Regions from separate parts of the Catenibacterium sp. genome, predicted to be linked through region 1. Evidence: predicted binding sites of a transcription regulator. Region 1 holds the regulator's gene; the other holds the start of a gene.
The links. Region 1 encodes Rex, which represses fermentation and respiration genes when NADH is low (regulators of the CRP and FNR family bind a similar motif). Its sites were predicted from a motif close to GTGAANNNNTTCAC; they were not measured.
Positions count from the first base shown of each region.

Region 2: the regulator Rex is predicted to act here: its motif matches at 3,591-3,604, upstream of adhE (bifunctional acetaldehyde-CoA/alcohol dehydrogenase).

Region 1 covers NZ_DAWDDM010000043.1:4,314-10,648, reverse strand. The annotation lists partial or broken gene ACT8VG_RS03365 (tRNA (adenosine(37)-N6)-threonylcarbamoyltransferase complex dimerization subunit type 1 TsaB) at 1-218, shown strand, start outside; gene rimI (ribosomal protein S18-alanine N-acetyltransferase) at 209-646, shown strand; gene tsaD (tRNA (adenosine(37)-N6)-threonylcarbamoyltransferase complex transferase subunit TsaD) at 646-1,659, shown strand; gene ACT8VG_RS03350 (redox-sensing transcriptional repressor Rex) at 1,652-2,296, shown strand; gene asnS (asparagine--tRNA ligase) at 2,302-3,687, shown strand; gene ACT8VG_RS03340 (metallophosphoesterase family protein) at 3,730-5,157, shown strand; gene ACT8VG_RS03335 (NAD(P)-dependent oxidoreductase) at 5,154-6,335, shown strand, end outside.
Region 2 covers NZ_DAWDDM010000050.1:2,501-8,835, reverse strand. The annotation lists partial or broken gene ACT8VG_RS03750 (phosphoglycerate kinase) at 1-153, shown strand, start outside; gene tpiA (triose-phosphate isomerase) at 178-924, shown strand; gene pepF (oligoendopeptidase F) at 1,021-2,820, shown strand; gene ACT8VG_RS03735 (type I restriction-modification enzyme R subunit C-terminal domain-containing protein) at 3,091-3,447, shown strand; gene adhE (bifunctional acetaldehyde-CoA/alcohol dehydrogenase) at 3,695-6,335, shown strand, end outside.

The DNA of each region.
Region 1 (6,335 bases):
AACATGACATGACTTTAGAAGACTTTGCACAATTACGTGCTGAATATGAAGACTTTGAACTTGTAGGTGAAGTAGGCTGTCTTGGATTAAATGAAAAAGAATGTAATCTTTGTGCTAATATTTATGCATTAGCTCAGATGGCTGATCCAATCAAGAATGTTGATCTATTAGTACCAACTTATATTAAAGATGTTGAGGCTAAGAAAGCATGTTATTAAGAGAAATGCAGGAAGAAGATCTTGATGAAATTGAAAGACTAGAAGGGTTATTATTTACCCCTGCCTGGTCTAAAGAAGATTTTCTTCATGAATTAAAGACAAATGATTATGCTCATTATTATGTTCTTGTAGATGACAAAATTGTTGGTTATGCAGGATTCTGGTATGCTTATGAAAACTGTGAACTGACTACAATTGGTATTGATCCAAATTATCAGGGAAAAGGTCTTTCTAAGTTATTGATGGATTATGGATTAAAAGAAGGACATAATAAAGGATGTATGAATTATAGTTTGGAAGTACGTGTATCAAATGAACGTGCGATTCGTTTATATAAGAAGTATGGCTATGAGATATGTGCTATACGTAAAGATTATTATGCAGACCATGAGGATGCCTATCTCATGGTAAGAAAGGAGAAAAAATAATGGCTGTTATTCTAGCTATTGAATCAAGCTGTGATGAAATGAGTGTTGCAATTCTTAAGGATGGAAAAGAGTTATTAAGTCATGTTGTTGCATCACAGATTGATATCCATAAACAATATGGTGGTGTTGTTCCAGAAATTGCCAGTCGTAAGCATGTTGAATGTGTCAGCACTGTTTTAAAGGAAGCACTTAGTCAGGCAGATATTTCTATTGAGGAGATTGATGCAATTGCAGTCACTAAAGGACCAGGACTTGTAGGTTCTTTGCATGTTGGGATGCAGGAAGCCAAGACATTGGCTATTTACTTAAATAAGCCTTTGATTGGTGTACATCATATTGCGGGGCATATTTATGCCAATGAACTAGTAAATGATATTGAATATCCTGCAATGGCATTAGTTGTTTCAGGAGGACATACAGAACTTGTTTATATGAAAAAGGAATTCTCTTTCGAGGTCATTGGTACAACATTTGATGATGCGATTGGAGAAGCCTATGATAAGGTAGGACGTGTTTTACATCTTCCATATCCTGGAGGACCTGTATTAGATAAAATGGCACATGAGGGAACTCATAGCTATACACTTCCTAAACCACTTGATGATGGAAGCTATAACTTCAGCTTTAGTGGCTTAAAGAGCGCTGTCATCAACTTAAAGCATAATGCGGACCAAAGAGGAGAGAAAATCAATGGCAATGACTTAGCCTGCTCATTCCAGGATGTGGCTATGGATACGATTGCTTCTAAAGCTTTAGCAGCTGCTCATGATCTTGGTGTAAAGCAGATTATTGTAGCAGGTGGTGTAAGTGCGAACAAAGGTCTCAGAGAAAAAATGAGTACAAGTGATATTCCTGTTATTTTTCCACCATTGAAGCATTGTACAGATAATGCAGCAATGATTGCATCTGCTGCAAGTATCATGTATAAATATAATATGTTTGCCCCTTTGGACTTATCTGTTAAGCCGGACTATGACTTGGAGGCGGAAAGTGTAGGAGATAACTATGAGTAATGAAAAGAAACAGAAAATTTCACGTGCGACGATGACACGTTTTCCTGTTTATTTGAAGGCTTTAAGAGTTATGGGACATGAAGGTAAAGAAAACTTCTTATCGAGTGAACTTGCAGAAGTTACTCATATCCAGGATACGACTATTCGTCGTGATTTTGGCTTTTTACCTCAGAAGAATACACTTGGTAAAAGAGGCTATGGTTATGATACAAAAGAGATGATTGAAACGCTCAGTGATTTCTTAGGTTTAGGACTTGATGAACCTATTATTCTCATTGGTGTAGGTAACTTAGGTTCAGCTATTTTGAAATATAACCGCTGGAAATATACAGTGGGACAGATTGTCTGTGCTTATGATAAAGATGCTAATATTGAAGGTGAACGTTTTGGTGTTAAGATTCATAAGAGTGACGATTTGGAAAAGACATTCCCGAAGGACTGTAAGATTGCGATTCTCGCAATTTCTGATAATGTACAGGAAATGGTGGATCGTTTAGTGGCATTAGGGATTAAAGGCATTGTAGACTTCACCCACTCTCATTTCATTGTACCTCAGGGAGTAGAAGTACAGAATGTGGATGTTGTTGTCGCAATACAAGAATTAGAATTAAAAATGAAATCAAATACAAAGGAGTAAGAAGGATGTTTGAATTTATGACAGTAAGAGAACTTTATGAAATCTGTCGTGCAGATAACGCTGTAGAAACAGATAACGTAGAGTATGTAGAATTAGAAGGATGGGTAAGAACAAATAGAGATAGTGGTAAACTAGGATTCATCGCATTAAATGATGGTTCTTATTTTAGAAACTGTCAGGTTGTTTACTTAAAAGAAAAATTAAAGAACTTTGATGAAGTTTCACATATCTCAACTGGTTCAGCTATTCATGTATTAGGTAAGTTAAAATTAACACCTGATGCAAAGCAGCCATTTGAAGTAGAAGCCACTGAAATTATTCTTGAAGGTGACTGTGATAGTGATTATCCATTACAGAAGAAGAGACACTCTTTTGAATTTATGAGAGAAATCCCTCATTTAAGACCAAGAGCAAACTCATTCTATGCTATCTTCAGATTAAGATCTGTATTATCTATGGCTATTCATGAGTTCTTCCAGGATCAGGGATTCGTATATGTACATACACCACTCATTACATCTAATGATGGTGAAGGTGCTGGAGAAATGTTTAGAGTCACAACTATTGATGATACTGATTTCTCTAAGGATTTCTTTGAAAAAGAAGCTTACTTAACAGTAACAGGACAGTTACATGTAGAAGCATTCGCTATGGCATTTAGAGATGTATATACTTTTGGTCCTGCATTTAGAGCCGAAAACTCAAATACATCAAGACATGCCAGTGAATTCTGGATGGTAGAACCAGAAATCGCATTTGCGGATCTTGAAGATGATATGTGTTTAATTGAAGAAATGGTTAAATATTGTATTCAGTACTGCTTAGATAATGCTCCAGAAGAAATGAAATTCTTTGAACAGATGGTTGACCATGATTGTATCAACCGTATCACAAAGGTTAGAGATTCTCACTTTGCACGTATGACTTATACAGAAGCTATTGATCATCTATTAAAAGCTGATGTGAAGTTTGACAACAAGGTTGAATGGGGTATTGATTTAAATGCTGAACATGAACGTTATATCTGTGAAGAAGTTGTAGGTGGTCCTGTATTCTTAACAGATTATCCAAAAGAAATCAAAGCGTTCTATATGCGTTTAAATGATGACAACAAGACAGTTGCAGCATGTGACTTATTAGTACCAGGCATCGGTGAATTAGTTGGTGGTTCACAGAGAGAAGAACGTTATGATGTTCTTGAAAAGCTTATGGATGAAAAGGGCATGAACAAAGAAACACTACAGTGGTATATGGATTTACGCCGCTTTGGTGGATGTAAGCATGCTGGATTCGGTTTAGGTTTTGACCGTTTCTTAATGTATTTAACTGGTATGGCTAACATCAGAGATGTAGAACCATTCCCACGTACACCACGTAACTTAAAATTCTAAAAGACCACATACGTGGTCTTTTTTCTTAAAGGAAGTACTATTATGGATGAATTTAGTGGCATTAATGCTTTTTTTAATATGATTTATCATCATGACCGTGCTTTTTCTCGTGCTTTATTGGATTACCAATCTTTTAATGATTATCGACAGTGGTTAAGAAATCATCACATAGAATTTAAAGAACTTGATATGATTGATGAGTATTCATTCAGTATGATTCGTCCTGGTATGACAATCAAGGACGTATCCATGCTGACACATACTAATTTACAAGAAGGCTTACAACGTATCCGTTCTTTCCTTAAAGATAAGATTTTCTTATTTCTTATTCCTGGTATTAATAAAGAAATTAAAGACTATTCTTTTACAGGGGTGGACTATATCTTTACAATAAGCAAACCTTTTAAGCAGGAAGACTTGTCGTTCTTAGATCCATTTCCTGGACTACTCGAAGCTTTATTTTATGCAGATGAATGGCCTGGAGGACTCATATTTAATTCTCAACATGCAGCCTTTTATCCATTACATAGTATTTCCCAGGCAAAGGCATTACAAAAGAGAATCGATGAGAAGACAATGTTTAATAAAGAAGGTCATTCTTCATTTATTTATCAGTTATCTGATTTACATCTAGGCCCTAAAAAGAAGCTGAAAGCAGTCTCTAATTTACTAGATTCATTAGATGAATGTGATCAATATGCACAGAGTTCTCATCAAAAGCAGGTCTTTATTACAGGAGATCTTATGAACTCTCCTAATACAAAGAATATGTATCAGGCCAATAGCTTTATGACAATGATTAGGAAGAGATATAAGGCAGATATCAGCTTTGTGTTAGGTAACCATGATATGATAGTAAAAGGCCTGAGTATTGGTGGAAGACAACGTACAAAAGTCATAGCCTATTTACTAGGTGAAAAGATCAAGGTTATAGAAAAAGATAAGATTGTACTTGTAAAGATAGATTCTAATGCTGGTGGTAACTTAGCTAGAGGAATGATCACAAGAAGACAATTAGACCAAATAGACTCAGAACTTGCAGGTATAGAAAATCTAGAAAATTATACGATTGTGGTCTTACTACACCATCATGTATTTAAAGTCTCTAAGTCAGACTTCTTAAAAATACAATGGCGTGAAAAATCTATATTTGGAACTATATTGGATAAATCTAAAGCACTTGTAGATGCAGAAATGTTTGCCACATGGCTTCAACAGCGTCATATCAAATATGTGCTTCATGGTCATAAGCATGTGCCTTATTTCATGAATAAGAAAGGTACATACTATATCTCAGCAGGAAGTGCAACAGGCGGTTTAAAAGAAAGTGAAAGTCATTACTATTCTTATAATGTATTGCGTTATGATTATATGGATAAGAAGATGAAAACATGTCTGATCTTCTATGATGATAAAAAGAAATCAGAAAGGCAACGTGTTGAAGTATATTTAATGGAGGAAGATGAATGAAATTAGTTGATAAAATGAAAGATGAACGCTTAGGGATTGCGATTTTATATAATTTCTCTAAGGGATATGAAAAACCTGTTCCTATGGAACTTTATGATATTGTATTACCTTTTATCTATCATGATGCATTTAGAAAAGAAATTTTAAAGCATGAGACATTAAAAGATGTTATTGAAGCATCAATTGAAGCAGATCCACATTTTAAAGAAGTGATATTAGAAGCCGTTAATGATGATGAAGGCATTACTTCTAAAGCATTAGGTATGGCTATGATGGGTGGAATGCTCACATATGAGATGATTGATGGAAAAGTTTGTGGGAAATTACATGAAGCTGAAGTTTTAGACTTTAATGAATGTATTATTTTTGGTAAGATGATGCAGGACCATACAAAAGAAGAAATTCTTGATTTATTACATCAGGAACTTCGTATTGTCTTCTTGCAGGTAGAAACACTTGGAAAAGATGTGGATACACATATCTTTGATGATCTTGGAAGAGTGACTTATCATGAAAATGTAGACCAGTTAGATGTCATTTCTCTTTGTAAGGATGCAGATATTGTTATTACAAATAAGAATCTGTTTAGAAAAGTAGAAATTGACCGCTGTCCATATCTTAAGATGATTGCTGTTACAGCCACTGGTACAAACAACATAGATTTAGATTATGCAAAAGAAAAAGGAATCCGAGTAGCTAACGTAAAAGGATATTCTACTGAAGCTGTTGCCCAGCTTACTCTTGCATTATGTCTAGAACTTATTGAACATACATCACGCTATGATAGTTATGTAAAATCACAGCAATATGAAAAAGATAAGGTCTTCTCATTCTTTGGTTACTCGTTTCATGAATTATCTACTATGACTTGGGGAATTGTTGGTCTAGGCGCAATCGGTCAGCGCGTTGCACGTATTGCGGAAGCATTAGGATGTCAGGTGCAGTATTATTCTACAACTGGACATCATCAGGATGAACACTTCAAACAGGTGGATTTTGATACATTACTTAAAACAAGTGACATTATTTCTATTCATTCACCTCTTACAAAAGAGACAGAACATTTATTTGATGCAGAAGCTTTCAAGAAGATGAAAGATACAGCTTATCTCATTAATGTAGGACGTGGTCCTATTATCGATGAAGAAGCATTAAGTGATGCATTAAATAATAACCTT
Region 2 (6,335 bases), on a different contig from region 1:
AACACTATCATCGGTGGTGGTGACTCTGCAGCTGCTGTTAAGCAGTTAGGATTCGCTGATAAGGTATCTCATATTTCTACTGGTGGAGGAGCATCATTAGAATATATGGAAGGTAAAGTATTACCAGGTATCGCTGCTATCAACGATAAATAATTTTTCGAGGAGATATAATTTAAAATGAGAAAACCAATTATTGTAGGAAACTGGAAAATGAACCATGGCATCGCAGAAACAAAGGAATTTGTTGCTGCTGTTGATGGTAAAGTAACTGATAAAGCTGATTGGGGTATCGCTACTCCTTTCTTAGATTTAGCAACTGCTAAAGAAGGCGCAAAGAACTTAATCGTTGCTGCTGAAAACTGCCATTTCAAAGACAGTGGTGCTTATACTGGTGAAGTAAGCGTTGGAATGTTAAAAGAAATCGGTGTTGAATGGGTTATCTTAGGACATTCTGAAAGAAGACAGTACTTCGGTGAAACTGATGAAACTGTTAACTTAAAGATGCTTCAGGTATTAAACAACGGTATGACTCCAATCGTTTGTGTTGGTGAATCTTTAGAAGAATATGAAGCTGGAAAGACTCATGATGTAGTTAAGACTCAGGTTGTTGCTGCATTCAAGGATGTTACAGCTGAAGCTGCTGAAAGAGTAGTTATCGCTTATGAACCAATCTGGGCTATCGGAACTGGTAAGACTGCAACTAATGAAATCGCAGAAGACGTTTGTGGTTACATTAGAGGTGTAGTTGCTGAACTTTATGGTCAGGACGTTGCTGAAAAAGTAAGAATTCAGTACGGAGGATCTGTAAAGCCTGCTACATTAAAAGCTTTACTTGAACAGCCTAACATCGATGGTGCTTTAGTTGGTGGAGCATCATTACAGGTTGAATCATACGTAGCTATGATTGAAGCTTTAAACGACTAATTATTTAAGAGATGATTCCTTTGGAATCATCTTTTTTTGTGTATGAAATACAAATGAGTGGTATACTATAACTAACTCATTGAAAGGAGCATGATTATGGCAGAAACAATGAAAGAACGTAAAGATATGGATCCACAATATATGTGGGATCTCTCAACACTTTTTAAAAACGATGAAGAATGGAATAACGCATTACCTGAACTTGATGAAATGATTAAGAAATTACCTGAATACCAGGGTAAACTCAATAATGCGAAAACAATCAGAGAATTCTTTGATTTTGATACACATCTAGGTAGAAAGTTATCTGATTTCTATTGTTATGCATCACTTAGAAATTGTGAAGATACAAGAGATAGTGACGCACAGGCAATGGAAGCAAAAGCGTATCAGGTCTATACAGCTTATGCAACTGCAATCAGCTTTGCTGAACCAGAAATCCTATCACTTGATGAAGAAGTTTTAGAATCAATTGTACATTCAGATGATTTAAAACCATATGCATTTAATATGCAGAAGTTATTAGATCAGAAGCCTCATGTATTAAGTGCAAAAGAAGAAGCACTTCTTGCCGCCTTTACAGAAACATTAGGGGCTCCTAGTAAGATTTCTGAAAGCTTACAGGATGCTGATATGACATTTGAATCAGTGACTGATTCAAATGGAGAAGTCCATGAACTTAATCAGTCTAACTATATTCTTTTACAGATGAGTGAAGACCGTACACTTAGATTAAATGCCTTTAAATCTTTCTATAAAGGATTCAAGCAGCATATTAATACTTTTGCTGCTACTTATAATGGCTGTATTAAAGAAGCAGTAGCAGAAGCACAGGTGAGACATTATGAGTCTTCACGTGCAATGAGCATGGCTTATGAACATGTACCTGGTGTAGTGTATGATAGTTTAGTAGATACAGTAAGAAAGTTCATGCCTGAAATGTATCGTTATGTACGTTTAAGAAAACAGATGCTTGGTTTAGATGAACTACACTATTATGATGTTTATACACCTCTAGTTGCAGGATCATCTAAGTCATATACTTATGAAGAAGCACAGCAGATGGTATTAGACGCAGTCACACCACTTGGTAAAGATTATGTCAATAGAGTAAAACAGGCTTATAAGGATAGATGGATTGATGTTTATCCTAATAATGGTAAACGTGGTGGTGCTTTCTCTAGTGGTACTTATGACTCTAATCCATACATCCTCACAAGCTTTACAGGCACATTAGATAGTGTTAGTACAATTGCCCATGAAATGGGTCATTCACAGCATACATGGCTTTCTAACCATACACAGACACCACAAAATGCAGACTATACACTCTTTGTGGCTGAAGTGGCTTCTACAGTCAATGAAAACTTACTTGTAGAACAGTTATTACAGAAGACAACTGAACCTAAAGAACGTTTAGCTTTATTAAACCATTATCTAGAAGGTTTCAAGGGAACAGTTTATCGTCAGACAATGTTTGCAGAATTTGAAAGAGATGCACATGCCATGGCAGAAAGAGGAGAAGCCATCACTGCAGCAAGCATGAATACATTATATAAGAACTTGATCAAAGATTATTTTGGTGAAGATCTAGTCATTGATGATGAAGTACAGTATGAATGGGCTAGAATTCCTCATTTCTATAGACCATTCTATGTATATAAGTATGCAACAAGTTATTGTGCAGCAGTTGCGCTAAGTGAAGCAATTCTTAATAATGAAGATGGTGCAGTAAAGAAATACTTAGAATTCTTATCAATGGGTGGTAGTGCTTATCCATTAGATGAATTAAAGCATGCAGGTGTAGATTTTAGTACACCAGAACCTGTATCTAGAGCTTTAACTAAGTTCAGTCAGATTCTAGATGATGTAGAAGAAACATTAAAGAAATTATAAGAATGAGAGATTAGCATGAATTTAAAAACAAAAAAATAATTTTTTCAATTTTGTTAATTATGTTAGTTCTAGGATTAATAGGATTGTATTCTTACTATAATTTTTAATATGCCGTGAGCAAGAAGTCATAGGACAACCCGAAAGGGTTGTTTTATTTTATGGTATAAGTAAGATAAAGAAAGCATTTATTGACAGTATAAATACACATAATATAGAGAACTGTTAACATAAAAGTACTAGTTATTTTGTATAAGAATCTTATTATATGAAATGAAACATCTAGAAAACTTATTATGGATAGACTTAGGAAGTAAAGACGATTATCGATTACATTTTGGTGATACACCTATCACAAGATTAATTAGAAAGATAGTGGGATTAGATAGACAAGCAGCTATGGCTGAATTCTCACGTTTCTTAGATGATCAGAGCTTGAATTCTAGACAGATTCACTTTGTAGAGTTATTAGTAGATTATATTGTGAAGAATGGTTTCATTGAAGACAAGAAGGTTTTGTTACAGGATCCTTTCAAGTCAATTGGTAGTATGAGTGCCTTGTTTAAGGATAAGATGAATATTGCAAGAGAGATATTAAAGACTGTAGATACGTTCAGCGAAAGATGTTAAAAGAAAACGTTCACAATTTTGAGAGTATTCTATCACTATAAAAAATAATTATAATTTAAATTTTTGATATAAACTAAGCAGAAAAACACCTAATCGGATATCCCTAAACTGCAAACGTTTACAGTAAATGCATTCTACAAATTGTGTAAATTTTCACAAAAGTATGCTTGTTTTTTCACAAGAAGTCATGTATAGTGAACTTACAAAATATGAATAAGAAATATTTTGGTCAATGGAGGATATAAAAATGGCTGATAAGAAAGTCGAAAAGAAAGTTGAAGAATGGACAGAAGAAAAGACTGATGCTTGCATTGATGAGTTAGTTAATAACGCATTAACAGCATTAGACGAATTCGAAGGTTTTGACCAGGAAACTGTTGACTACATCGTAGCAAAGATGTCAGTTGCTGGTCTTGATAAGCACGGTGTTCTTGCAGAAGCTGCAGTAAAAGAAACTGGCCGTGGTGTATTTGAAGACAAAGCTGTTAAGAACTTATTCGCTTGTGAATATGTTACTAACAACATGCGTCATACAAAGACTGTAGGTATTATTAATGAAGATCCACTTACTGGTATCACTGAAATCGCTGAACCAGTTGGTGTTGTTTGTGGTATCGTTCCAGTAACAAACCCAACTTCTACAGTTATCTTTAAGTCTTTAATCGCTATGAAGACTAGAAACCCAATTATCTTCTCATTCCACCCAGGTGCTCATGACTGTTCAGTTATGGCTGCTAAGGTAATGTTAGATGCTGCAGTAAAAGCTGGTGCTCCTAAGAACGTAATCCAGTGGTTACCAATGAAAACTATGTATGCAACTAGTGCATTAATGAATCATCCAGGTGTTGCTACTATCTTAGCTACTGGTGGTAACGCAATGGTTAAGGCTGCTTACTCTTGTGGTAAACCTGCTTTAGGTGTAGGTGCTGGTAACGTTCCTGCATACGTAGAAAAGTCTTGTAAAATCAAAATGGCAGCAAACGATATTTATTTATCAAAATCATTCGATAATGGTATGATTTGTGCATCTGAACAGGTTGTTGTTGTAGATCACGAAATCTATGATGAATTCAAGAAAGAACTTGGTCGTTATCATGTACATTTCTGTAATGCTGAAGAAAAGAAGAAACTTGAACAGTTCATGTTCGGTGCAACAGCATACAGTGAAAACGTAAATGAAGCTAGATTAAACAGCATTGTTCCAGGTAAGAACGCTACTTGGATCGCTGAACAGGCTGGTTTCAAAGTAGCTGATGATGTTCAGATCTTAGTTTGCGAAGTTAAGGAAATCGGTCCTAATGAACCAATGACTAGAGAAAAACTTTCTCCAGTATTAGGTATGATCAAAGCAAACTCTACAGAAGATGGTATTGAAAAGGCTGCTCAGACTGTTGAATTCAACGGTTTAGGACATTCAGCTGCAATCCATACTACTAATCATGAAATTTCTAAAGCATTCGGTAAGAGAATCAAAGCTATCCGTATTATTGAAAACGCTCCATCTACATTCGGTGGTATCGGTTCAGTATACAATGCATTCTTACCTTCATTAACACTTGGTTGTGGTTCTTATGGTCATAACTCAGTATCAAACAACGTAAGTGCTATTAACTTACTAAATATTAAGAGAATAGGGAGACGTAACAACAATATGCAATGGGTTAAACTTCCTCCAAAGATTTATTTCGAAAGAAATTCAATCAGATATCTTAGAGATATGAAGGAAATGAAGAAAGCAATGATCGTTACAGACAGAGGTATGTATGACCTTGGTTATGTAGGAAAGATCGAAGATGTTATCAAGAGAAGACGTAACAAAGTAGACGTTGACTTATTCATCGACGTTGAACCAGATCCATCTTTAGATATGACTCTTAAGGGTCTTGAAATCATGAAGAGCTTCCAGCCTGATACAATCATCGCTATCGGTGGTGGATCTTCAATGGATGCTGCTAAAGTTATGTGGTTAATGTATGAACATCCAGAAGTTAACTTCGATGACATCAAGCAGAAATTCATGGATATCAGAAAGAGAGCATTCAAGTTCCCAGAACTTGGTAAGAAAGCTAAGTTAGTATGTATCCCAACTACTTCAGGTACAGGTTCAGAAGTAACTCCATTCGCAGTTATCACTGATACTAAGGAAAACAAGAAATATCCATTAACTGACTACGCTTTAACTCCAACAATCGCTATTGTTGACCCTGAATTCGCTATGTCTATGCCACCAAAAATCGCTGCAGATACTGGTATCGACGTATTAACTCATGCTGTTGAAGCATATGTTTCAATCTTAGCTTCTGACTTCACTGATGGTTGGGCTAAACAGGCTGTTAAGTTAGTATTCGAAAACCTTGAAAAGTCAGTACTTGAAGGTGATCCTGATGCTAGAATTAAGATGCATAACGCTGCATCAATCGCAGGTATGGCATTCGCTAACGCATTCTTAGGAATGAACCACTCATTAGCTCATAAGATCGGTGGAGAATGGCATATTCCTCATGGACGTACTAACGGTATGTTATTACCACATGTAATCAGATACAATGGTACAGTTCCAACTAAGTTAAACATCTGGCCAAAGATCGAAGACTATAAGGCAGATAAGAAATATAGAGAATTAGCAGAATTAATCGGCTTACATCCAAAGACTGATGCAGAAGGTGTTGAAATGTTCGCACAGGCTGTTGAAAAATTATGGGTAAAAGTTGGTGGTGCTGTAAACGTTAAGTCACAGAACATCAGCAAAGCTGATTGGGAAGAATCAGTACATAGAATCGCTATGAACGCATACGAAGACCAGTGTACTCCTGCTAACCCAAGAATGCCTATGGTTAAAGATATGGAAGTTATCCTAGAAACAATCTACGATTACGAATCTCCATTCG